DNA from 3 places in the Kitasatospora sp. NPDC048286 genome. Region 1 is predicted to be linked to each of the others. Evidence: predicted binding sites of a transcription regulator. Region 1 holds the regulator's gene; each other region holds the start of a gene.
What was found. Region 1 encodes HrcA, which represses chaperone genes, less so after heat shock. Its sites were predicted from a motif close to TTNGCACTCNGNNNNNCNGAGTGCNAA; they were not measured.
Positions count from the first base shown of each region.

Region 2: a site for HrcA is predicted at 1,929-1,955, ahead of groL (chaperonin GroEL). Genes of this name have one in related genera too.
Region 3: a site for HrcA is predicted at 3,691-3,717, ahead of ACGF13_RS15260 (FmdB family zinc ribbon protein). Genes of this name have one in related genera too.

Region 1 is NZ_JBICZE010000002.1:689,426-696,538, forward strand. Features, by position in the region: gene ACGF13_RS07465 (PDZ domain-containing protein) at 1-241, opposite strand, end outside; gene ACGF13_RS07470 (16S rRNA (uracil(1498)-N(3))-methyltransferase) at 349-1,098, opposite strand; gene dnaJ (molecular chaperone DnaJ) at 1,180-2,319, opposite strand; gene hrcA (heat-inducible transcriptional repressor HrcA) at 2,395-3,429, opposite strand; gene htpX (zinc metalloprotease HtpX) at 3,715-4,635, shown strand; gene ACGF13_RS07490 (hypothetical protein) at 4,717-5,301, shown strand; gene ACGF13_RS07495 (DUF3097 domain-containing protein) at 5,326-6,159, shown strand; gene hemW (radical SAM family heme chaperone HemW) at 6,184-7,113, opposite strand, start outside.
Region 2 is NZ_JBICZE010000017.1:142,947-150,059, reverse strand. Features, by position in the region: gene thrC (threonine synthase) at 1-745, shown strand, start outside; gene ACGF13_RS33500 (MoaD/ThiS family protein) at 772-1,050, shown strand; gene ACGF13_RS33495 (cold-shock protein) at 1,585-1,788, shown strand; gene groL (chaperonin GroEL) at 2,111-3,733, shown strand; gene ACGF13_RS33485 (hypothetical protein) at 3,847-4,203, shown strand; gene ACGF13_RS33480 (hypothetical protein) at 4,224-4,397, shown strand; gene ACGF13_RS33475 (hypothetical protein) at 4,441-5,067, opposite strand; gene ACGF13_RS33470 (PadR family transcriptional regulator) at 5,133-5,516, shown strand; gene ACGF13_RS33465 (hypothetical protein) at 5,513-6,469, shown strand; gene ACGF13_RS33460 (copper homeostasis protein CutC) at 6,607-7,113, shown strand, end outside.
Region 3 is NZ_JBICZE010000005.1:615,603-622,715, reverse strand. Features, by position in the region: gene ACGF13_RS15285 (phosphatase PAP2 family protein) at 1-562, opposite strand, end outside; gene ACGF13_RS15280 (sigma-70 family RNA polymerase sigma factor) at 973-1,944, shown strand; gene ACGF13_RS15275 (hypothetical protein) at 2,074-2,307, shown strand; gene mscL (large conductance mechanosensitive channel protein MscL) at 2,368-2,787, opposite strand; gene ACGF13_RS15265 (hypothetical protein) at 2,818-3,090, opposite strand; gene ACGF13_RS15260 (FmdB family zinc ribbon protein) at 3,368-3,679, opposite strand; gene ACGF13_RS15255 (MFS transporter) at 3,806-5,221, opposite strand; gene ACGF13_RS15250 (potassium/proton antiporter) at 5,561-7,045, opposite strand.

The DNA of each region.
Region 1 (7,113 bases):
CGTGCACCTCGGGGGCGCCGTCCCGGGTGGTGGTGAAGGCGAGGTGACGCCCGTCCGGGGAGAACCGCGGGTGGTGGACCGGCAGGTGGTCCGCCGTCAGCCGCCAGGCCCGGCCGCCGTCCAGCGGGGCGAGCCAGAGGTCGTCCTCGGCGACGAAGGCGACCAGGTCGCCGTGCAGGTGGGGATGGCGCAGGTAGGCGCCCGCCGAGCTGTTCGGGGAGGTGCTCAGGGAGTCCGTCACCCGGCCAGCCTAGGCAGCCGCGCGTACGGTCGGCGCCGTTTTCCGCAGACTCCCGGCGCCGCCCGCGGACGGCCGTCACACGGCCGCGACCAGGGCGCCGGGGCGCGCTACGACCAGCGGCCGGTACGCCCCAGCAGCAGTGCGCCGGCGGCGACCCCGGCGGTGGAGGTGCGCAGCACCGAGGGGCCCAGCCGGTACGGCTTGGCGCCGGCCTCGGCGAAGGCGGCCAGCTCCTCCGGGGAGACCCCGCCCTCCGGGCCGACCACCAGCACGATGTCCCCGGCCTCCGGCAGGCCGGCGTGCGCCAGCGGCTCGGCGCCCTCCTCGTGCAGCACGGCGGCGAACGCGGCCCCCAGCAGCACCGGCGCCAGCTGCCGGGTGGTCATCACGTCCCGGACCACGGGGAAGCGCAGCCGGCGGGACTGCTTGCCGGCCTCCCGGGCGGTGGCCCGCCACTTGGCGAGCGCCTTGGCGCCGCGCTCGCCCTTCCACTGGGTGATGCAGCGCGAGGCGGACCACGGGATCACCACGTCCACGCCGACCTCGGTCATCGTCTCCACGGCCAGCTCGCCGCGGTCGCCCTTGGGCAGCGCCTGGACGACCACGATCCGCGGCGCGGGCTCCGGCTCCCGTCGTACGGCGGCGACCGTCACGTCGATCCCGTCCTTGCCGAGCACCGCGGCGACCGTGCCGTCCACGCCGAGCCCCAGCCCGTCGGCCAGGGTCACCGCCTCGCCCGGCTCCAGCCGCTTGACCGCGGCCGCGTGCCGCCCCTCCGGGCCGTCCAGGCGCACCACGGCCCCGGGCGCGGCGGCGGCGATCCGCTCGGTCTCGACGAAGAAGACGGGCGCGGTCATGACGGAAAACCTCCAGAAGTGGGGACGGACACACGGAAGGGGTGCCGGGGGCCCTGGCCCCCGGCACCCCTCCACGGACGACTACCGGCCGTTGAAGGCGTCCTTCAGCCGGGAGAAGAGGCCCTGCTGGCCCGGTGCGAACTGGCCGGACGGGCGCTCCTCGCCGCGCAGCACCGCGAGGCGGCGCAGCAGCTCCTCCTGCTCGGCGTCGAGCTTGCTGGGCGTCTTCACCTCGACGTGCACTATCAGGTCGCCCCGGCCGCCGCCGCGCAGGTGGGTGATGCCCCGGCCGTGCAGCGGGATCGACTGGCCGGACTGGGTGCCGGGCCGGATGTCGACCTCCTCCAGGCCGTCCAGGGTCTGCAGCGGCACCTGGGTGCCGAGCGCGGCCGCCGTCATCGGGATGGTGACGGTGCAGTGCAGGTCGTCCCCGCGCCGCTGGAAGATGTTGTGGGTGGTCTCGGCGATCTCGACGTACAGGTCGCCGGCCGGGCCGCCGCCGGGGCCGACCTCGCCCTCGCCGGCCAGCTGGATCCGGGTGCCGTTGTCGACACCGGCCGGGATCTTGACGGTCAGGGTGCGGCGGGCCCGCACGCGGCCGTCGCCGGCGCACTCCGGGCACGGGGTCGGCACGACGGTGCCGAAGCCCTGGCACTGCGGGCAGGGGCGGGAGGTCATGACCTGGCCCAGGAAGGACCGGGTGACCTGGGAGACCTCGCCCTTGCCGCGGCACATGTCACAGGTCTGCGCCGAGGTGCCGGGGGCCGCGCCCTCGCCACTGCAGGTGGTGCAGGTGACGGCGGTGTCGACCTGGAGCTCCTTGGTGGTGCCGAAGGCGGCCTCCTCCAGGGTGATCTCCAGCCGGATCATGGCGTCCTGGCCGCGGCGGGTGCGCGAGCGCGGGCCGCGCTGGCCGGCCGCGGCGCCGAAGAAGGCGTCCATGATGTCGGAGAAACCGAATCCCGCCGCGCCGGCCCCGAAGCCGCCCGCACCGCCGCCACCCGGGGACAGCGGGTCCCCGCCGAGGTCGTAGACCTGACGCTTCTGCGGGTCGGAGAGCACCTCGTAGGCGGCGTTGATCTCCTTGAACCGCTCCTGCGTCTTCGGGTCCGGGTTGACGTCCGGGTGCAGTTCGCGTGCCAGGCGCCGGAACGCCTTCTTGATCTCGTCCTGCCCCGCATCCCGTCGGACGCCGAGTACCGCGTAGTAGTCCGTGGCCACCAAATGCTCCGCTTGTTCCGCCTGTAGTAGTGCTGCGACTGGACGCCGCCGTCGGAGGCCCGACGGCGGCCCTTGCTAGGACTCGGCCAGGATCTGGCCCACGTACCGCGCCACCGCTCGCACCGCCCCCATTGTGCCCGGGTAGTCCATCCGGGTCGGACCGATCACACCCAGTTTCGCCACGCTCTCGTCGCCCGAACCGTAGCCGACCGAAACGACCGAGGTGGAATTCAGCCCCTCGTAGGCGATCTCCCGCCCGATCCGGACCGTCATCCCGGCGTCCGCGGTCTCACCCAGGAGACGGAGCAGGACGACCTGCTCCTCCAGGGCCTCCAGCACCGGCTGGATGGTGAGCGGGAAGTCGTGCCCGAAGCGGGTCAGGTTGGCCGTGCCGGCCAGCATGATCCGCTCCTCGTTCTGCTCGGCGAGCGTCTCGAACAGCGTCGCCAGGACCGTGCTGACGGTCGGCCGGTCGGCCTGCTCGAACTGCGCCGGCAGCTCCTCCAGCAGCTCCGGGACCTCCGGGAGGCGCCGGGCGACGGCTCTCGCGTTGATCCGGGCCCGAAGGTCCGCCAGCACCGTCTCGCCGACCGGGCCCGGGCAGTCGACCATCCGCTGCTCGACCCGGCCGGTGTTGGTGATCAGCACCAGCATCACCTTGGCCGGGGCCAGCGCCACCAGCTCGATGTGCCGGACGGTGGAACGCGTCAGCGACGGGTACTGCACCACCGCGACCTGCCGGGTGAGCTGGGCGAGCAGCCGCACGGTGCGGGCGACCACGTCGTCCAGGTCCACCGCGCCGTCCAGGAAGTGCCGGATGGCCCGGCGCTCGGGGGCGGTCATCGGCTTGATCTCGGCGAGCTTGTCGACGAAGAGGCGGTACCCCTTGTCGGTGGGGATGCGGCCGGCGCTGGTGTGCGGCTGGTGGATGTAGCCGTCCTCCTCCAGCGCCGCCATGTCGTTGCGGACGGTCGCCGGGGAGACCCCGAGGTTGTGCCGCTCCACCAGGGCCTTGGAGCCGACCGGCTCCTCGGTGCCCACGTAGTCCTGCACGATCGCGCGGAGCACCGCGAGCTTGCGTTCGTCCAGCTGGCGGACCTCACCGGCCATGGGGCACGCACCTCCGTCCTCGCACGTCGTCCGACCGTGTCCCTCGCTGCGGGCCGTTCCAGGGGCCCTCGGCCTTGGCACTCTGAACGTACGAGTGCCAGAACCGTACCTGCCAGTGTACGGCCCGGGTCCTGTGGCAGGAACGGCCCGACCGGGGTGATCCTCCCCGCAGTTCCGGACACGGCCCGCGGGGCCCCGCCGGTTCGATCCTCCCGGCGCCGGAGTGGTGCCGGGAAGCCGTCCGGGTGGCAGCATCGAAAGCGACGGCGAACGGAGGAGCAAGCGATGTCGAGCTCGGGCCAGCACACCCGTTTCGCGCCCGACCGCGGCCTGACCGGCCGCATGGTCGCGACGATGTTCGTGATCGGGCTGCTGTACGTCGGTTTCACCGGCCTGCTGATCGCGCTGCTGCGCGGCGCCTGGCCACTGATCGTCCTGATCTCCGGCGGGCTGTTCGTGGCCCAGTTCTGGTTCAGCGACAAGATCACCGAGCGGGCGATGGGCGCCCGCCAGGTGTCCCCGGAGCAGTTCCCCCAGCTGCACGGCACCGTCGACCGGCTCTGCGCCCTCGCCGACATGCCCAAACCCCGGGTGGCGGTCGCCGACAACGACATGCCGAACGCCTTCGCCACCGGCCGCAACCCGCAGAACGCGGTGGTCTGCGTGACCACCGGGCTGCTGCGCCGGCTGGAGCCGGAGGAACTGGAGGGCGTCCTCGCCCACGAGCTGTCGCACGTCGCCCACCGGGACGTCGCGGTGATGACGATCGCCGGCTTCCTCGGCGTCCTCGCCGGGGCGATGACCCGGATCGCCGTCTACGGCGGGTTCATGGGCGGCGGGCGCAACAACAACGACCAGAACGCGGCCATCCTGGCGCTGATCATCCCGCTGGTGTCGATCGTCGTCTACGCGATCAGCTTCCTGCTCACCCGGCTGCTGTCCCGCTACCGCGAACTGGCCGCGGACCGGGCCGCCGCCCAGCTCACCGGCCGGCCCAGCGCCCTGGCCTCGGCGCTCACCAAGGTGACCGGGCAGATCGCGGCCATCCCCACCAAGGACCTGCGCCAGGCGCAGCCGTACAACGCCTTCTACTTCGCCCCCGCGCTGAGCGCCCGGGAGACCGCCTCGCAGCTGTTCTCCACCCACCCGACGCTGGAGAAGCGGCTGGAGCAGCTGGCGAGGATCTCCGGGCAGCTCGGGCACTGAGCCCGACCCGCCCCGCCCCGACCCGCCCCAGCCGATTCCGTCCCGACCCGTCCCAGTCCGTTCCGTCCCGAAAGGACCGCCGTGGGATTCCTGGACACCCTGTTCGGCCGCACCAAGCCCGTCAAGCCCGACCTCGACCAGCTGTTCGGCGTGCCGTCCGCCGCGCTCACCCTGGAGGCCGGGGCCGGGTTCACCCCCACCGGGCTCGGCTCGGTCTGCTTCGCCGCCGTCGAGGGCGCGGCCTTCGTCCAGGTCGAGCAGCAGGTCAGGGCGCTGCTGGACGCCGACACCGAGCACGGCGGCGTCCCGGTGGAGGCCTCCAAGGACGGCTACGGCTACTCCTGGCTGCTCGCCCGGCACCGGCCCGAGGAGCTGCCGGAGCTGGTGAACGACCTGCACGCGGTCAACAGCGAGCTGGAGGCGAACGGCTTCGGGCCGCAGCTGCTCTGCTCGCTGGTGGCCTTCCGCAACCCCGAGGGGCAGTCGCTGGCCCTGGTCTACCTGTACAAGCGGGGGACGTTCTACCCCTTCGCCCCGATGCCCGGCGGCGGGGAGCGGCGCAACAGCCCGCTGGAGCTGCAGGTCAACGCGATGCTGGGGAACGACCTGCGGCTGGAGAAGGATCTCAGCCGCTGGTTCCCGGTCTGGGGCGCGCCGGGCCTGTGACGGTCCGTCCGTAGACTCGCGACCATGCGCAGCCGCCAGTACGGACCCGACCTGACCCCGCCGTGGAAGAAGCAACAACCCGCCCCGGAGGTGCCCGCCGAGCGGGACCTGGTGGTCGAGGAGGCGGCGAGCGGCTTCTGCGGGGCGGTGGTGCGCTGCGAGAAGACCGCCGAGGGGTTCACCGTCACCCTGGAGGACCGGTTCGGCAAGCACCGGGTGTTCCCGCTGGTGCCGCGCGGCTTCCTGCTGGAGGGCCGGGTCGTCACCCTGGTCCGCCCGGCCGGCCCGGCGGCGCCCCGCACCCCGGCCCGTACCGCCTCCGGCTCGATCGCCGTCCCGAACGCCCGCGCCCGGGTCGCCCGCGAGTCCCGGATCTACGTCGAGGGCCGGCACGACGCCGAGCTGGTCGAGCGGGTCTGGGGCGACGACCTGCGGATCGAGGGCGTGGTCGTCGAGTACCTGCGCGGCATCGACGACCTGCCCGCGATCGTCGCCGACTTCGCCCCCGGCCCGGAACGGCGCCTCGGCGTCCTGGTCGACCACCTGCTCCCCGGCACCAAGGAGCACCGCATCGCCGCCCAGATCACCGGCGCCTCGGTGCTGGTCGTCGGCCACCCCTACATCGACATCTGGCAGGCCGTGAAGCCCGCCAGCGTCGGCATCCCCGCCTGGCCCGCCGTCCCGAGGGGCGAGGACTGGAAGGAGGGCACCTGCCGCCGTCTCGGCTGGCCGGTGGACACCCCGGCGGCCTGGAAGCACATCCTGTCGAAGGTGAACAGCTACAAGGACCTGGAGCCCGAACTCCTGGGCCGGGTCGAGGAGTTGATCGACTTCACGGCCCTTCCGGGCCAGGAGTAGTCACGCGAACACGATAGACCTCGGTCAGTCCACCAGGTCACGTACCACCGCGTCGGCCAGGAGGCGGCCCCGGAGGGTGAGGGCGGCGCGGCCCCGCTCGTAGGGGCCGGGGGCGAGGAGGCCGTCGGCGAGGTGGCGGGCGGCCCACTCGCGGCCGGTGGCGGTGAGCAGGTCGAGGGGGACGCCCTCGACGAGGCGCAGTTCGAGCAGGACGCGCTCGACGCGGCGGTCCTCGTCGGCCAGCAGCTCGCGGGCCTGGGCGGGGGTGCGCTGCTCGGCGAGGGCCCGGGCGTAGGCGGCGGGGTGCTTGGCGTTCCACCAGCGGACGCCGCCGACGTGGCTGTGGGCGCCGGGGCCGGCGCCCCACCAGTCGGCGCCGGTCCAGTAGAGCTCGTTGTGGCGGCAGCGGCCCTCGGGGGTGGTGGCCCAGTTGGAGACCTCGTACCAGGAGTAGCCGGCGGCGCTCAGCGCCTCCTCGGCGATCAGGTAGCGGTCGGCGTGCACGTCGTCGTCGATCATCGGCAGTTCGCCGCGCTTGACCCGGGCGGCGAGCCGGGTGCCCTCCTCGACGATCAGCGAGTACGCGGAGACGTGGTCGGGCCCGGCGCCGATGGCGGCGTCCAGGGAGGCCCGCCAGTCGTCGTCGGACTCGCCCGGGGTGCCGTAGATCAGGTCGAGGTTGACGTGCTCGAAGCCGGCCGCGCGGGCCTCGGCCACGCACGCCTCGGGGCGGCCCGGGGTGTGGTGGCGGTCGAGCAGCTTCAGCACGTGCGGGCGGGCGCTCTGCATGCCGAAGGAGAGCCGGTTGTAGCCGCCCTCGCGCAGTTCGGCCAGGTACGCCGGGTCCACCGACTCCGGGTTGGCCTCGGTGGTGACCTCGGCGTCCTCGGCGAGGCCGAACTCGTCGCGGATCGCGGCGAGCATCTTCACCAGGTCGCGGGCGGGCAGCAGGGT
Region 2 (7,113 bases), on a different contig from region 1:
CGTCATGGCCGGGGTGTACGGCGGTGAGCTGGTCGGCATCGAGGGCAACTACGACGACGTGAACCGCTTCTGTTCGGAGCTGATCGGCGATCCGGCCGGCGAGGGCTGGGGCTTCGTCAACGTGAACCTGCGGCCGTACTACGGCGAGGGCTCCAAGACGCTGGCGTACGAGATCTGCGAGCAGCTCGGCTGGCGGCTGCCGGAGCAGATCGTGATCCCGATCGCCTCGGGCTCGCAGCTGACGAAGATCGACAAGGGTCTCCAGGAGCTGATCAGGCTGGGCCTGGTCGAGGACCGGCCGTACCGGATCTTCGGTGCCCAGGCCGAGGGCTGCTCGCCGGTGTCGGCCGCGTTCAAGGCCGGCCGGGACGTGATCAAGCCGGTCAAGCCGGACACCATCGCCAAGTCGCTGGCGATCGGCAACCCGGCCGACGGCCCGTACGTGCTGGACATCGCCCGCCGCACCGGTGGCGCGGTGGAGGACGTCACGGACGCCGAGGTCGTGGCGGCGATCCGGCTGCTGGCGCGGACCGAGGGCATCTTCGCCGAGACCGCGGGCGGGGTGACCGTCGGCGTGCTGAAGAAGCTGGTCGAGACCGGGCAGCTGGACCCGTCGAAGGAGACCGTCGCGATCAACACCGGCGACGGCCTGAAGACCCTGGACGCCGTCTCCGACGCCGGGATGACCGCCGTCATCCGCCCGACGCTGGACTCGTTCCGCGCCGCCGGCCTCGTGTCCGCCTGAACCACCCGCCCCCGCAAGGAGAATTCATGAGCGCCAACGTCCGCATCCCCACCATCCTGCGCACCTACACCTCCGGCGCCGCCGAGGTGACCGCCGAGGGCGCCACCCTGGCCGAGGTCGTCGCCGACCTGGAGAAGAACCACGCGGGCATCTCGGCCCGCATCCTGGACGACACGGGCAAGCTGCGCCGCTTCGTGAACGTGTACGTGAACGACGACGACGTGCGCTTCGCCGAGGGCCTGGCGACCGAGATCGGGGACGGCGCCAGCATCTCGATCATCCCGGCGGTGGCCGGCGGCTGCTGAGCCCGCAAGAGAACCCGCGGTCGCCCGCGCGTACGGAATTCCGCTGTCCGTATGCGCGGGCGACCGCTCGCATTCCTGCGGGAATATTTCCGGGTCGAGTCGGAGTAGAGTGTCGCTCGGCTGGGAACAGGGTTTCCCTTTCGGCCCCGCAGTGCTCGGCCCGGGGCGTCCGGCCGATGGGACCGGCCCGTGAAACCTGTCAGGCGGATGTCAGAATTACCGCAGGCATTTGGGTAATTCGTCCGCTATGTCCGGCGTGAAATGCCGAGAACATCCCGATTCGGTCCGTCCTGTCCCTTGACGCCGTGCCGGAATTACCGGTGGTTGGCCCTGTTGCAGAGGGCGTCGGTCCGGATACATTCAGCGGCGGTCGACGCAATCACCCGCTCGCCGGAAGCCGCCTGGCGTCCTGTGCGGAGGGTTGCGGCGTGCACGGCTGCGCCCAGGGGGGGTTCCCCGGGCCGGCCTTCAACCAACCCGGGCCCGCGACCTGCGGGCGCGTGAAGGGCCAGCACAGCACTAGGGGAGTTCGGAATGGCTCAGGGCACCGTCAAGTGGTTCAACGCGGAGAAGGGCTACGGCTTCATCGCGGTCGACGGTGGTGCGGACGTCTTCGTCCACTACAGCGCGATCCAGATGGACGGCTACCGCACCCTCGAGGAGGGCCAGCGGGTCGAGTTCGAGATCTCCCAGGGACAGAAGGGCCCGCAGGCGGACATGGTCCGCGCGGCGGTCTGACCCCTTCCGACCCCAGGAGCTCGGCGCGGCCCCACGGCTGGTGACCTCTCGCTTCTCGACGGGCCCGTGCGACGTGTGTCGCACGGGCCCGTCGGCGTTCCCGGGCGGCTCCCGCGGCGGCTCGCTGATTGCCGATTGGGCTTGCACTCGACCACCCGGAGTGCTAATCATTGGCGTTAGCACTCACAGTGTGAGAGTGACAGCGGACCGGGTCGGTGAGGCCCCCGGGAGCGGTAGGGAATGGACCTCCGCGCACCAGGGCCGTCCGTCGCGGGCACCCCTTGGTCCGAGCAGTCGACCGTGTCCCGGAGGACCACTTCTGATGGCCAAGATCATCGCCTTTGATGAGGAAGCTCGCCGCGGCCTTGAGCGTGGCATGAACCAGCTCGCCGACGCAGTGAAGGTCACGCTCGGCCCCAAGGGTCGCAACGTCGTGCTGGAGAAGAAGTGGGGCGCCCCCACGATCACCAACGACGGTGTCTCCATCGCCAAGGAGATCGAGCTCGAGGACCCGTACGAGAAGATCGGTGCGGAGCTCGTCAAGGAGGTCGCCAAGAAGACGGACGACGTCGCGGGTGACGGCACCACCACCGCCACCGTGCTCGCCCAGGCCCTGGTTCGCGAGGGTCTGCGCAACGTCGCCGCCGGCGCCAACCCGATGGCCCTGAAGCGCGGCATCGAGAAGGCCGTCGCGGCCGTCTCCGACCAGCTGCTGGCCCAGGCCAAGGACGTGGAGACCAAGGAGCAGATCGCCTCCACCGCCTCCATCTCCGCCGCCGACACCCAGATCGGCGAGCTGATCGCCGAGGCCATGGACAAGGTCGGCAAGGAAGGCGTCATCACCGTCGAGGAGAGCAACACCTTCGGCCTGGAGCTCGAGCTCACCGAGGGCATGCGCTTCGACAAGGGCTACATCTCCGCCTACTTCGCCACCGACCTGGAGCGCATGGAGGCGACCTTCGAGGACCCGTACATCCTCATCGCCAACTCCAAGATCGGCTCGGTCAAGGACCTGCTCCCGCTGCTGGAGAAGGTCATGCAGAGCGGCAAGCCGCTGGTCATCATCGCCGAGGACGTCGAGGGCGAGGCCCTGTCGACCCTGGTCGTGAACAAGATCCGTGGCACCTTCAAGTCCGTCGCCGTCAAGGCCCCGGGCTTCGGTGACCGCCGCAAGGCCATGCTCGGCGACATCGCCATCCTCACCGGTGGCACCGTCATCTCCGAGGAGGTCGGCCTGAAGCTGGAGAGCGCCGGCATCGACCTGCTGGGCACCGCCCGCAAGGTGGTCATCACCAAGGACGAGACCACCATCGTCGACGGTGGCGGCGACAGCGAGCAGGTCGCGGGCCGCGTGAACCAGATCCGCGCCGAGATCGAGAACAGCGACTCGGACTACGACCGCGAGAAGCTCCAGGAGCGCCTCGCCAAGCTGGCCGGCGGCGTGGCCGTCATCAAGGCCGGCGCGGCCACCGAGGTGGAGCTCAAGGAGCGCAAGCACCGCATCGAGGACGCCGTCCGCAACGCCAAGGCCGCCGTCGAGGAGGGCATCGTCGCCGGTGGTGGCGTCGCCCTGCTGCAGGCCGGTGTCGCCTTCGACAAGCTGGAGCTGGACGGCGACGAGGCCACCGGTGCCAACATCGTCAAGGTCGCGCTGGAGGCCCCGATCAAGCAGATCGCGACCAACGCCGGCCTGGAGGGTGGCGTCGTGGTGGAGAAGGTGCGCAACCTCCCCGCCGGTCACGGCCTGAACGCCGCCACCAACGAGTACGTCGACCTGGTCGCCGAGGGCATCATCGACCCGGCCAAGGTCACCCGCTCCGCGCTGCAGAACGCCGCCTCCATCGCGGCGCTGTTCCTCACCACCGAGGCCGTCATCGCCGACAAGCCGGAGAAGGCCGCCGCGGCCGCCGGTGGCGGCATGCCGGGCGGTGACATGGACTTCTGATCCTGATCGCTTCGATCGGATCGGCTGGTTCCCCGTCCGTGTGGGCGGCTCCCTTCGGGGGGCCGCCCACGCGGCGTTTCGGCGTTCGGGGGAGTTGAGGAGAGGATGGACGGATGGCTGCTGACGACATTGAGACCGCCCTGCACAACGCGCGGGCACTGATCCTGGCCGACCTCACCGCGCGGGACGTGGCGGACGCCGCCGTCGTCTCGCTGGTGGAGCAGGCCGTGACGCACCGCCGCTGGTGGCTGGAGCAGTGGCCCGACGGCACCGACTACGTGCTCGGACTGGTCGCCCAGGACGTCCAGGACGCGCTGCTGGAGGCGTACGGTCGCTGGCCGCTGTGCACCGACTGCGCGGCCGACGGGGATCCGCACGCGCTGAGCGTGGAGCCCGAGTTGGGGCCGGAGCCGCACTGGGTGTGCGGCAAGCGGGGCGCGGTGGTGGCTCCGGTGGGGGAGCTTTCCTGACGGGTGGGTACGGTGCCCGCATGGGGCGCTGGGTGTGGGGTGTGGTCGGCGGGTGCTGCGGGCTCGGGTTGTGGTGGGGCCTGGTGGAGGTGACGGTGGCCGACCAGGACGTGTGGTGGGCCGTGATAGGGCGCGTTCCCGCCGTGCTGGCGGGGATGGCCGCCGCGGACCGGGTGATCGCGTGGCGGGGCTGACGGGCGGTCGGGCGGGTTGACGGGCGTGCGTGGGGGGCGCGCGTCAGAGGGCGCCGAGCTCGGCCGTCAGGTTGGCGTGGGCGGCCGCCGTGAAGCGCTCGCGGGCGGCGGGCGTGCGGTAGAGCCCGGGCAGGGCGAGCAGGTGGCGCAGTACGGCGGCCCGGCCGGCCGTGAAGTCCGGTGCGGGGACGAAGCCGTACTCCTCGCGGACGGCGGCCGCGTACGCCGCGTACGCCTCGGGGGTGCCGCCGAGGACGGCGAGGTCCGCGTCGCAGAGCACCTCGCCGTTGCGGTCGCCGGGGGCGGGGTCGTGGCCGACGGTGAGCAGCACGAGGCGCTCGACCTCGGCGACCCGCTCGGCGGGCAGCCCGGCGGCGGTCAGCGCGCGGACGGCGAGGGCGGCGCTGCGTTCCTCGTTCTCGGTGCGGTCGGGCCGGTAGACGACGTCGTGGAACCAGGCCGCGAGGCGGACGGCCTCCGGGTCGGCGGCGTGCCCGGCCAGCTCGTCGACGTGCCGCAGCACCGCGCGCAGGTGCGCGACGGTGTGGTACCTGCGCTGCGGCTCCGACCAGCGGCGCAGCAGCTCCCGGCCGTACGGCTCGGGGTCGACGGCGGCGCCGCAGCGGTGCAGCAGGGCGGTCCAGGCGGCGAGCAGGTCCTCGGTCGGCATGGGCACATTGTGGCGGACGGGCCCGGCCCTGGACCTATAGGTAGGTTGGCGATATATGTAGTCGTATGACTGAACGCTCCATGCAGGAGCCCACGCTGCTGCTGCTCACCGCCCTGGCCGACGCGCCGAGACACGGTTACGCGCTGATCCAGGAGGTCGCCGCGATCTCGGACGGCCGGGTCAAGATGCGCACCGGCACGCTCTACGGGGCACTCGACCGGCTGCTCGGCCAGGGGCTGATCGAGGTCGCCGCCGAGGAGGTGGTGGACGGTCGGGCCCGGCGCAGCTACGCGCTGACCGGGGCCGGCCGGGACGCGCTGGCCGCCGAGGCGGAGCGGCTGCGGGCGGTCGCCACCGAGGCCGAGCGCCGACTGGCCGAGATCCGGTCGGTGCTTCCGGGCGGGACCGGGTCGCACGGGCGGCCCGCGGCGGGGGGAGGACTCTCATGAGCGCACCGGCGATCGGCGCGGGGCCCTCGGTGGCGCTGCGGACCGCGCTCCGGTTCTACCCGGAGCGGTACCGCCGCGAGCGCGGCGAGGAACTGGCCGAGGTGTTCGCCGACACGACGGCGGAGGGCGGCCGCCTGGCGGTCACCCGGGAGCTCCTCGGCCTGGCGGTGTACGGGCTGCGGGTGCGGCTCGGGCTGACCGGGGCCTCGCCGGCCGGGCGGCTGCTGGCGCTGGTCGCGCCGATGCTCGCCGGCGCGGTGGCCGGCGCCGCGCTGGTGGCCTGGGTGACCACCGCGGACCGGGTCGCCAACCGGCTCTCCTGGGACGGCTCGTACGGCACCTACGCCGAGTTGCTCTCCCGGCCGGTGGCCGCCGCGCTGCTCCTGGTGGCGGTGCTCCTCGGGCGGTGGACGGCGGTGCGGGGCAGCGCGCTGGTCCTGGGCGCGGTGGGGCTGTACGAGCTGGTGGAGGCCGTGTGGGTCTCCTCCTTCGACGCGTGGTGGAGCGGCTACATCGGGATGGCCTCGCTGCCGCTGGTGCTGGCCGCGCTGCTGCTGGCCGCGGCGCCGACCGACCTGCTGGCCCGGCCGACCTGGCGCGTCGGCGGGCTGGTGCTGGCGTCGGCGGTCGTGGGCGGGCTGCTGGAGACGGCGCAGAACTGGGACGACACCACCTTCCCGCTGGAGCTGCCGTGGGTCGTGGCGATGCTGGTCCTCCTGCTGCTGCTGACCTTCGCCGGGCTGCGCGGGCGGGCGGCCCCGGCGGCCGCGGGGGTGGCGGTGCTGGTGCTGACCGGGCCGGGCTGCCTGTTCAACATCTGGCGTGAGTCCCGGGGGCTCTCGCACCTGCTTCCGGTGGCGGCGCCGATGGTGGCGCTGCTGGTGCTGGTGGCGGTGGTGGTGCACCGGTCCGGGCGGCGGGAGGCGGTCGGGGTGGTCCACGGAGCGGCGTGACGGCGGCGGCGTGAGGGCAGGTGGGGCGGTGCGGCGGGACCGGGCGGCTCCGGGGGGTCGTTCCGGCGTGACCGGATCGGCCCCCTGGGGGTCACCGGGGGTCGCCGGGCTCCGCCGGATGTGGCAGTCTGTCGAATATGTCTAGACCAATTTTCGAAGTCATCGCGCTGACGCCCCAGGACGCCCAGGCCGCCGAGTCGGGCGGCGCCGACCGGCTCGAACTGGTCACCGACATGGCCGCCGACGGGCTCACCCCGTCCGTCGAGGACTTCGGCCGGATCCGGGCCGCCGTCGGCATCCCGCTGCGGGTCATGCTGCGGATCCGGGACGGCTTCGCCCCCGGCGACGTGGACGAGCTGTGCGCCCGGGCCGCCGCGCTGCGGGCCGAGGGCGCCGAGGAGTTCGTCCTCGGCTTCCTCGACGCCGACGGCGCCGTCGACCTGGCCGCCACCACCGCCGTCGCCGAGACGATCGCCGGCTGCCGTTGGACCTTCCACCGGGCGATCGACCACAGCGCCGACCGGGCCGCCCTGCGGGCCGCCGTCGGCGGGCTGCCCGGCCTGGACACCTTCCTCACCTCCGGCGCGGCCGCCGGGGTGGACGCCGGGCGCGAGGTGCTGTCGGCCGAGCTGGCCCGGGCCGGC
Region 3 (7,113 bases), on a different contig from region 1:
TGGTCCAGCCGATGGTCAGCACCGTCGCCGCCGCCACCACGCAGGCGGCGGTCCGGCCGCGACGGTGGACCCGGTACCAGAGCAGGCCGACCAGGACGGCGCAGGTGATCGCCGAGGCCATGGCGTGTCCGGAGGGGAAGCCCGGGCCGCCGGCGTGCGAGACCGGGTCGGTGAAGGTGGGTCGGCTACGGCCGAAGGCCAGCTTCAGGGCCCACAGGGCGCCCCAGCCGACCAGGGTCTGGGCGGCCACCCAGCCGGCCAGCACCCGGGCGCCGATCAACCAGAGCCACCCGGCGGCGATCCCGAGCAGCGTACGCATCGTGACGGTCCCGCCGATGTCCGAGAGGGTCTGCACCGAGGCGGTCCAGATCCGGTGTTCCCGTGCGTAGGTGTGCAGTTCGCCGATCCACTCCTGGTCGAAGCGGACCAGTGGGCGCCACTGGCCGGTGACCAGGACCGCCAGCAGGCCGAACAGCGCGGCACAGCCCAGCGCGAGCGCGGCGTCCCGAAGGAGACTGCGGTTACGCGCGGTGAGGAGGGTCGTGCTGTTGGTCAGGTGCATGGCTGACACCTTCCCAGTGTCCCGTGCCGAGCAAGAGCCGGAGTGATAGCGATTCGGCATCGTTTGTGAGGAGGACCTGCGTGCGCGGGCGGAAAGGGGGGCGCAGGGGGAACGTCGGCGGCTCCTCGCGGGTTCACACGGGTAGGCGGCGACGGGGTGTGGGTCGGGTGAAGAAGCCGATCCCGCGACGGTCGTCCGATGGCACGGGAAGTGCCCGACTGGTCACCCAGGGTTCGGAATCGGGGTGAAAACCGGCAGGATACTGCATCGCCGGGAAGAATCTGAGTGACTTGGGAATGTTGTCCGGAATCTGTTCGTTGGATCGTTACGTGTGAGCCCCAAGGGGCCGCACATCTTGCCCTCACGAGGCAGGCAGGCAGACCTCGGCAACACCAGCAAAGGGAGCAAGCATGGCCACCCGTGCCGTCGTTCGCGACAGGGCCGACCGGAGTCGCGCGGCCCGCCCGACCAACCTCGAGGCCGACCGCGACCTGGTCGGCATGTACCTCGACGAGATCGCCAGGACACCCCTGCTCGATGCCGCCGAGGAGGTCGAGCTCTCGCTGCGGATCGAGGCCGGTGTGTACGCCCAGCACCTGCTGGAGGAGGGCGGACTCCCCGACGGCGTCACGCGTGAGGAGTTGGAGGCGATAGCCGCCGACGCCGAGCGGGCCAAGGATGTCTTCATCCGCTCCAACCTCCGGCTCGTGGTCGCCGTCGCCCGTCGCTACCCGCGCAGCGGCCTGCCGCTGCTGGACCTCATCCAGGAGGGCAACGCGGGCCTGGTGCGCGCCGTCGAGAAGTTCGACTACGCCAAGGGCTTCAAGTTCTCCACGTACGCGACGTGGTGGATCCGGCAGGCGATCACCCGGTCCATCGCCGACCAGTCCCGCACCATCCGGCTGCCCGTGCACCTGGTGGAGGAGCTGGGGCGGATCCGGCGCGTCCAGCGGGAGAAGTCCAAGGAGCTGGGCCGCGAGGCGGAGCCGGCCGAGATCGCGGCCGAGCTGGACACCACCGAGGCCCGGATCAAGGACGTGCTGGACTGGGCGCGCGACCCGGTCAGCCTCAACATGTCCGTCGACGACGAGGGTGAGACCCAGTTCGGCGACCTCGTCGAGGACACCGGGGCGACGTCCCCCGAGGACGCGGTGATGGTCATGCTCCGCCGCGAGGAACTGGACGACCTGATCGGGCGGTTGGACGACCGCACCGCCTCGATCATCCGCTCCCGCTACGGGATGGAGGACGGCCGCGAGCGCACCCTGACCGAGGTGGGCAAGCAGCACGGCCTCACCCGTGAGCGGATCCGCCAGATCGAGAAGCACGCCCTGGCCGAGCTGAAGAAGATCGCGGACCACGCGGGCTTCGAAGCCGCCTGACGGTCCAGCCGGCCCCACGGGCCGAGCCCCTCACCCGGGCCCTGGCGCGGAGCGCTCCGCACCGGGGCCCGAGGCGTGCCACGGGGCTCTTAGTCTGGAGGGGAGGGACGAGCGGACGGAGTGGACGGCGTGAGCGAGCAGGCACAGGGACAGGAAACGGGCCAGGACCAGGGCCAGGACCAGGCGCGGGAGCCCCGGAAGGCCTCGGCCGCCAAGGCCCGGCTGGTCTTCCGGGACCCGTTCGACCAGCAGTCCAGGGACGACACCGACACGGGCTGGGGCGACCGCCCCGGGGCCGGGGAGAGTGGTGGGCGGGGGCTGGACTGGTACCTGAGCCAGCGCCCGCCGCACCACGGGGGCTGAGGAGCGGGACTGAGGATCGGGGACGGGGGAGCGGGGCCGTGGGCGACGCGCGCCCACCGGTCAGCGCAGTGGCGTGACCAGCGCGTCGCGGATCTCGGTCAGTAGCTGGACCTCCTTGAGCTCGGCCTCCGCCGCCTTCTCGGCGGCGGACTTGCGGTGGGCCGCCAGCTTGTTCATGGGCAGGATCAGAACGAAGTAGACGACCGCCGCGGTGATCAGGAACTGGAGCGTGGCGCTGAGCACGGATCCCCACAGGATGAGGACCCCGGACGTGACCTCGCCGGTCGGGCTCACCTCGCAGGGCCCCTTGAGGCAGGAACTGTAGGACGCGAGGTCCTTCGCTCCGAAGACGCCGACGATCGGATTGATCACGCCTTTGACGAAGGCGTTGATGATGGCGGTGAAGGCCGCGCCGATGACCACGGCCACGGCGAGTTCGACGACATTTCCACGCAGCAGGAATTCCTTGAAGCCCTTCATGCCGCCTCGAACGACGAAGCCGCATTCCGGTTACGGGTGATCTTCCAGAGCCTCGGATTGACAACCCGTCCGGACCAGCGAGCCCCCGTGCGGCGGCGGCAGACCCGCCCGCGCGGGCCCCAGCGCCAGCGCCGCCGCCGTCGCGAGCAGCGCCAGCGCGGGCACCCCGGCCCGCCGTCGCACCGCGCTGCGCCAGCGGTGCCACCCGCCGCACCCGCGCCGGATCGGCGGGAAGCTCGGCAGCTCCTGCCGGGGCGGCACGGCGGGGGCGGGCAGCGGAAGGGAGAAGCTCACGGTCGTCATCGACGCACCTCCGGGTGTCGGCGGGCCGGCCCCTCGCGGACCGGACGAGCCACACGATGGGCGTTTCCGTCGAACTCCGGAAGTCCTTTCCCCAGGCCTGTGGACAACTCGGCCCTGTGGACGAGTTCGTCCACCCACGAGAGTGATGCGGGCCGGTCCGGCTTGACCGGATGCCCGTGCGGAGGCATGCGGAAAGGCCCGCCGCCCCGCGCGGAAGCGGGGTCGACGGGCCTTTCCGAGGACTGCGGGCCGTCCGGGCCGATGCCCGGCGCCGAGGTCAGCTCGCGGCCGGAGCCGGGCTGGACGAGGTCGAGGAGCCGGAGCCCGACGACGACGAAGACGAGGTCGTGGACGTGCTGGACGACGTCGAAGAGGTCGACGACGACCCGGCGCCCACCGAGCTGCTGGAGGAGGAGCGGCTGTCGGTCCGGTAGAAGCCGGAGCCCTTGAACACGACGCCCACGGCTGAGAAGACCTTGCGGAGCCGTCCCTGGCAGTCGGGGCACGTGGTCAGCGCCTCGTCGGTGAACTTCTGCACCGCCTCCAGGCCGCTGCCGCACTCGGTGCACTGGTACTGGTACGTGGGCACTTGTCTTCCTCCTGGCACTCTCGCCTGATGAGTGCTAACGATGGTCAATGATGCGGTATTCCGCGGGATCAGTCCAGCGACTCCGGTGTGAGATGGGCCGGGCCCGGCCGCCGGACCGCCGCCCGCTCAGCCCTTGGCCGCGCCCACCAGCCGCCCGGCACCACCGCGCTCCGTCGAGCCGGAGCCCGAGTCGGAGCCCGAGCCCGCGCCCGAACCGCCGGTCGAGCCGGAGCCCGATCCGGCACCCGAGCCGTCGGCCGGAACGTCCCCCGGCGCCACCAGCAGGTGCCGCAGCGAGAACAGCGCGACCAGCCCCAGCCCCGCCCCGATCACCGGCACCAGGAACCCGGTCGAGGGCCCGTGCCCGTCGATCAGCCGGCCCGCCGCCATCGAGCCGACGGCCAGGCCGAGCCCGATGGCGCCGGTCAGCCAGGTGAAGGCCTCCGTCTTGGCCCCGTCCGCGACCAGCGTCTCGACCAGGGTGTAGCCGCTGATCAGGGTCGGCGCGATGGCCAGCCCGCAGACCAGCCCGGCGACGGTCAGGGCGACCAGGTTCGGCATCGCCCACAGCACCGAGCAGCCCAGCACCAGCAGCGCGTAGCTGATCAGCATCCGCTGCTGCACCGGTCGCCGCCAGGCGACGACGCCGTACAGCACACCGGCCAGCATCGAGCCGCCGGCGAAGATCCCGTACACGGTGCCGCCGGCGTCGTGCTGTCCGACCGAGTCGGCGAAGGCGTTCACCGACACCTGCATGCCGCCGAACACCGCGCCGACCCCGAGGATGGACCCGGCCAGCAGCCGGACGCCGGGGGAGGCGAGCGCCGAGGCGCGCTTGGTGCCGGGCTGGGGCACGATCCGGGCCGGGGCGGTACGCCGCTGGGCGGCGAAGGCCAGGCCGCCGACGAGGGTCAGCCCGGCCTCGGCGACCAGGGCGGTGGCCGGGTTGGCGAGGGCGGCGATGCCGGAGGCCAGGATCGGGCCGACCACGAAGGTGAACTCGTCCGTCACGGACTCGAACGCGAACGCGGTGCTCACCCGGGCCGCGGAGGTCTCGGAGGCGCCGTCCGCGGTGAACCTGGCGACCCAGCGGGCCCGGACCATCGCGCCGACCTGCGGCACGCTCGCACCGGCCGGGACGGCGGCCAGGAACAGGCTCCAGGCGGGCGCGTGGCCGAGCGCCAGCGCGATCAGCACGCCGACCGAGACCGCGTGCACCAGGACGGTCGGCACGAGCACCGCGGCCTGGCCGTAGCGGTCCGCGAGCCGCCCGGTCTGCGGCCCGATCAGGGCCTGGGCGACGGCGGCGACCGCGGTGACCGTACCGGCGGTGCCGTACGAACCGTGGGTCTGGGTGACGAGCAGCAGGATGCCCATGCTGAGCATCGCGTACGGCAGCCGCGCGACGAGGGCGGGGAACAGGAACGTCCAGGCCCCGGGGGTGCGCAGCAGCTCGCCGTACCCGACACGGGCGGGGGCCGGAGCTGCGGGGGTGGTGGCCGCGTGGTCCGCGGCGGTGTCGACCGTTCGGCGCGCCGTCACGGTCGGTCCTTCCTGCTGCCTGGTAGCGCGGCAGGGCATGGTGGAGCCCCGACGGCGCCGAGAGTCGTCCTCTCGCGCGTCGACCGGGGTAGATACCGGGTCGGGCCGGCCTGGTGGCCGGGGACCGGACCGCGGCCGCCGAGCGGTCGCGCCAACTCTGCGTCAGGCAGATGCTGGGGGTGTTCTAACGATGGTTATACGGCTGGTCGGGCCAGCATACAGTTACGCGCGTAGACACCGCCAGCCACCCCCTGCCCCCGGCTCCCGCCCCCCGGCTCCTGGGCGGAAGGCCCGGGAGCCGGGGGGTCGGGGGGTCGGGAGCCGGGGGGCGGCCCAGGCTCACCGCCCGTTCAGCCACCCCGCGAGCTTGCCGCCCTTGTCCACGGCCCGCAGCCGCCGCTCCGCCGCCGCGCCGACCTCGTCCGTGGTGACCACCAGCAGCTCGTCCCCGCCGCGCAGCACCGTCGCCTTGTCCGGCACGAAGGAGTTCCCCTCCCGCACGACCAGGGTGACCGCCGCCCCCTTGGGCAGCCGCAGCTCGCTGATCTCCACGCCCGACATCTTCGAGGCGGGGGATAGCGCGACCGACAGCAGGTGCCCGTGCAGCTTCTCCAGCGGCGCGGACTCGATGCCCAGGTCCTGGCCCATGGCGCCGTCGCCGATCCGCAGCCGCTTGGCCACCCACGGCAGGGTCGGCCCCTGGAGCAGGGTGAAGACGACGACCAGGATGAAGACGATGTTGAAGACGTCCTCGGCCCGGTGCGCGCCGGACACCACCGGGATGGTGGCGAGCACGATGGGCACCGCCCCGCGCAGTCCGGCCCAGCTCAGCAGCGCCTGCTCGCGGGCCGGCACCTTGAAGGGGGTCAGCGAGAGCATCACCGACAGCGGCCGGGCCAGGAAGACCAGCACCGCGCCGATCACCAGCGCGGGCACCACCGCGTCGCCCATGGACTCGGGCGTGACGAGCAGGCCGAGCAGTACGAACATGCCGATCTGCCCGATCCAGGCCAGTCCGTCGGCGAAGCCCCGGACGGCCGGGCCGTGCGGCAGCTTGGAGTTCCCGAGTATCACCGCGCTGACGTAGACGGCGAGGAAACCGGAGCCGTGCAGCAGCGCGCCGCCGGCGTACGCGAGCACGGTGAGCGCCATCACGGCGATCGGGTAGAGGCCCGAGGAGGGCAGCGCGACGTGCTTGAGCCCGTAGGCGCCTATCTTGCCGACGGCGAGGCCTATCGCGGCGCCGATCGCCAGCTCGGCGATGATCGTGCCGATCAGGACGTACCAGGAGTCCAGCTCCCCGGTGGTGGCGAAGGCGACGACCAGGATGACCACGGGCGCGTCGTTGAAGCCGGACTCGGCCTCCAGCAGGCCGGTGAGCCGGTGCGGCAGCGGGACCATCCGCAGCACCGAGAAGACGGCGGCCGCGTCGGTCGAGGAGACGATGGCGCCCAGCAGCAGCGAGGTCCGCCAGTCCAGGCCGACCAGCCAGTGGGCGCCCGCCGCGGTGGCGAAGACGCTGACGCCGACGCCGACGGTGGCGAGCACGGTCGCGGCCGGCATCACCGGCTTGATCTCGTGCCAGCTGGTCTTGAGGCCGCCCTCGGCGAGGATCACCACGAGTGCCGCGTAGCCGAGCACCTGGGTGAGCTCGGCGTTGTTGAAGGTGACACCGATCCCGTTCTGGCCCAGCGCCACACCGATCCCCAGGTAGATCAGCAGGCTGGGCAGCCCTGATCGGGTCGAGAGGCGTACGGCGCCCACCGCGAACAGCAGGATCACGGAGGACTCAAGCAGGAGCTGGTTCAGGTGGGAGACGTTCACGCAGGGGCACCTCGGGCAGGCAGGGGCGGACGGGGTGTCTGGCGGTGCTGTGGGGTCGACGCGTTAAG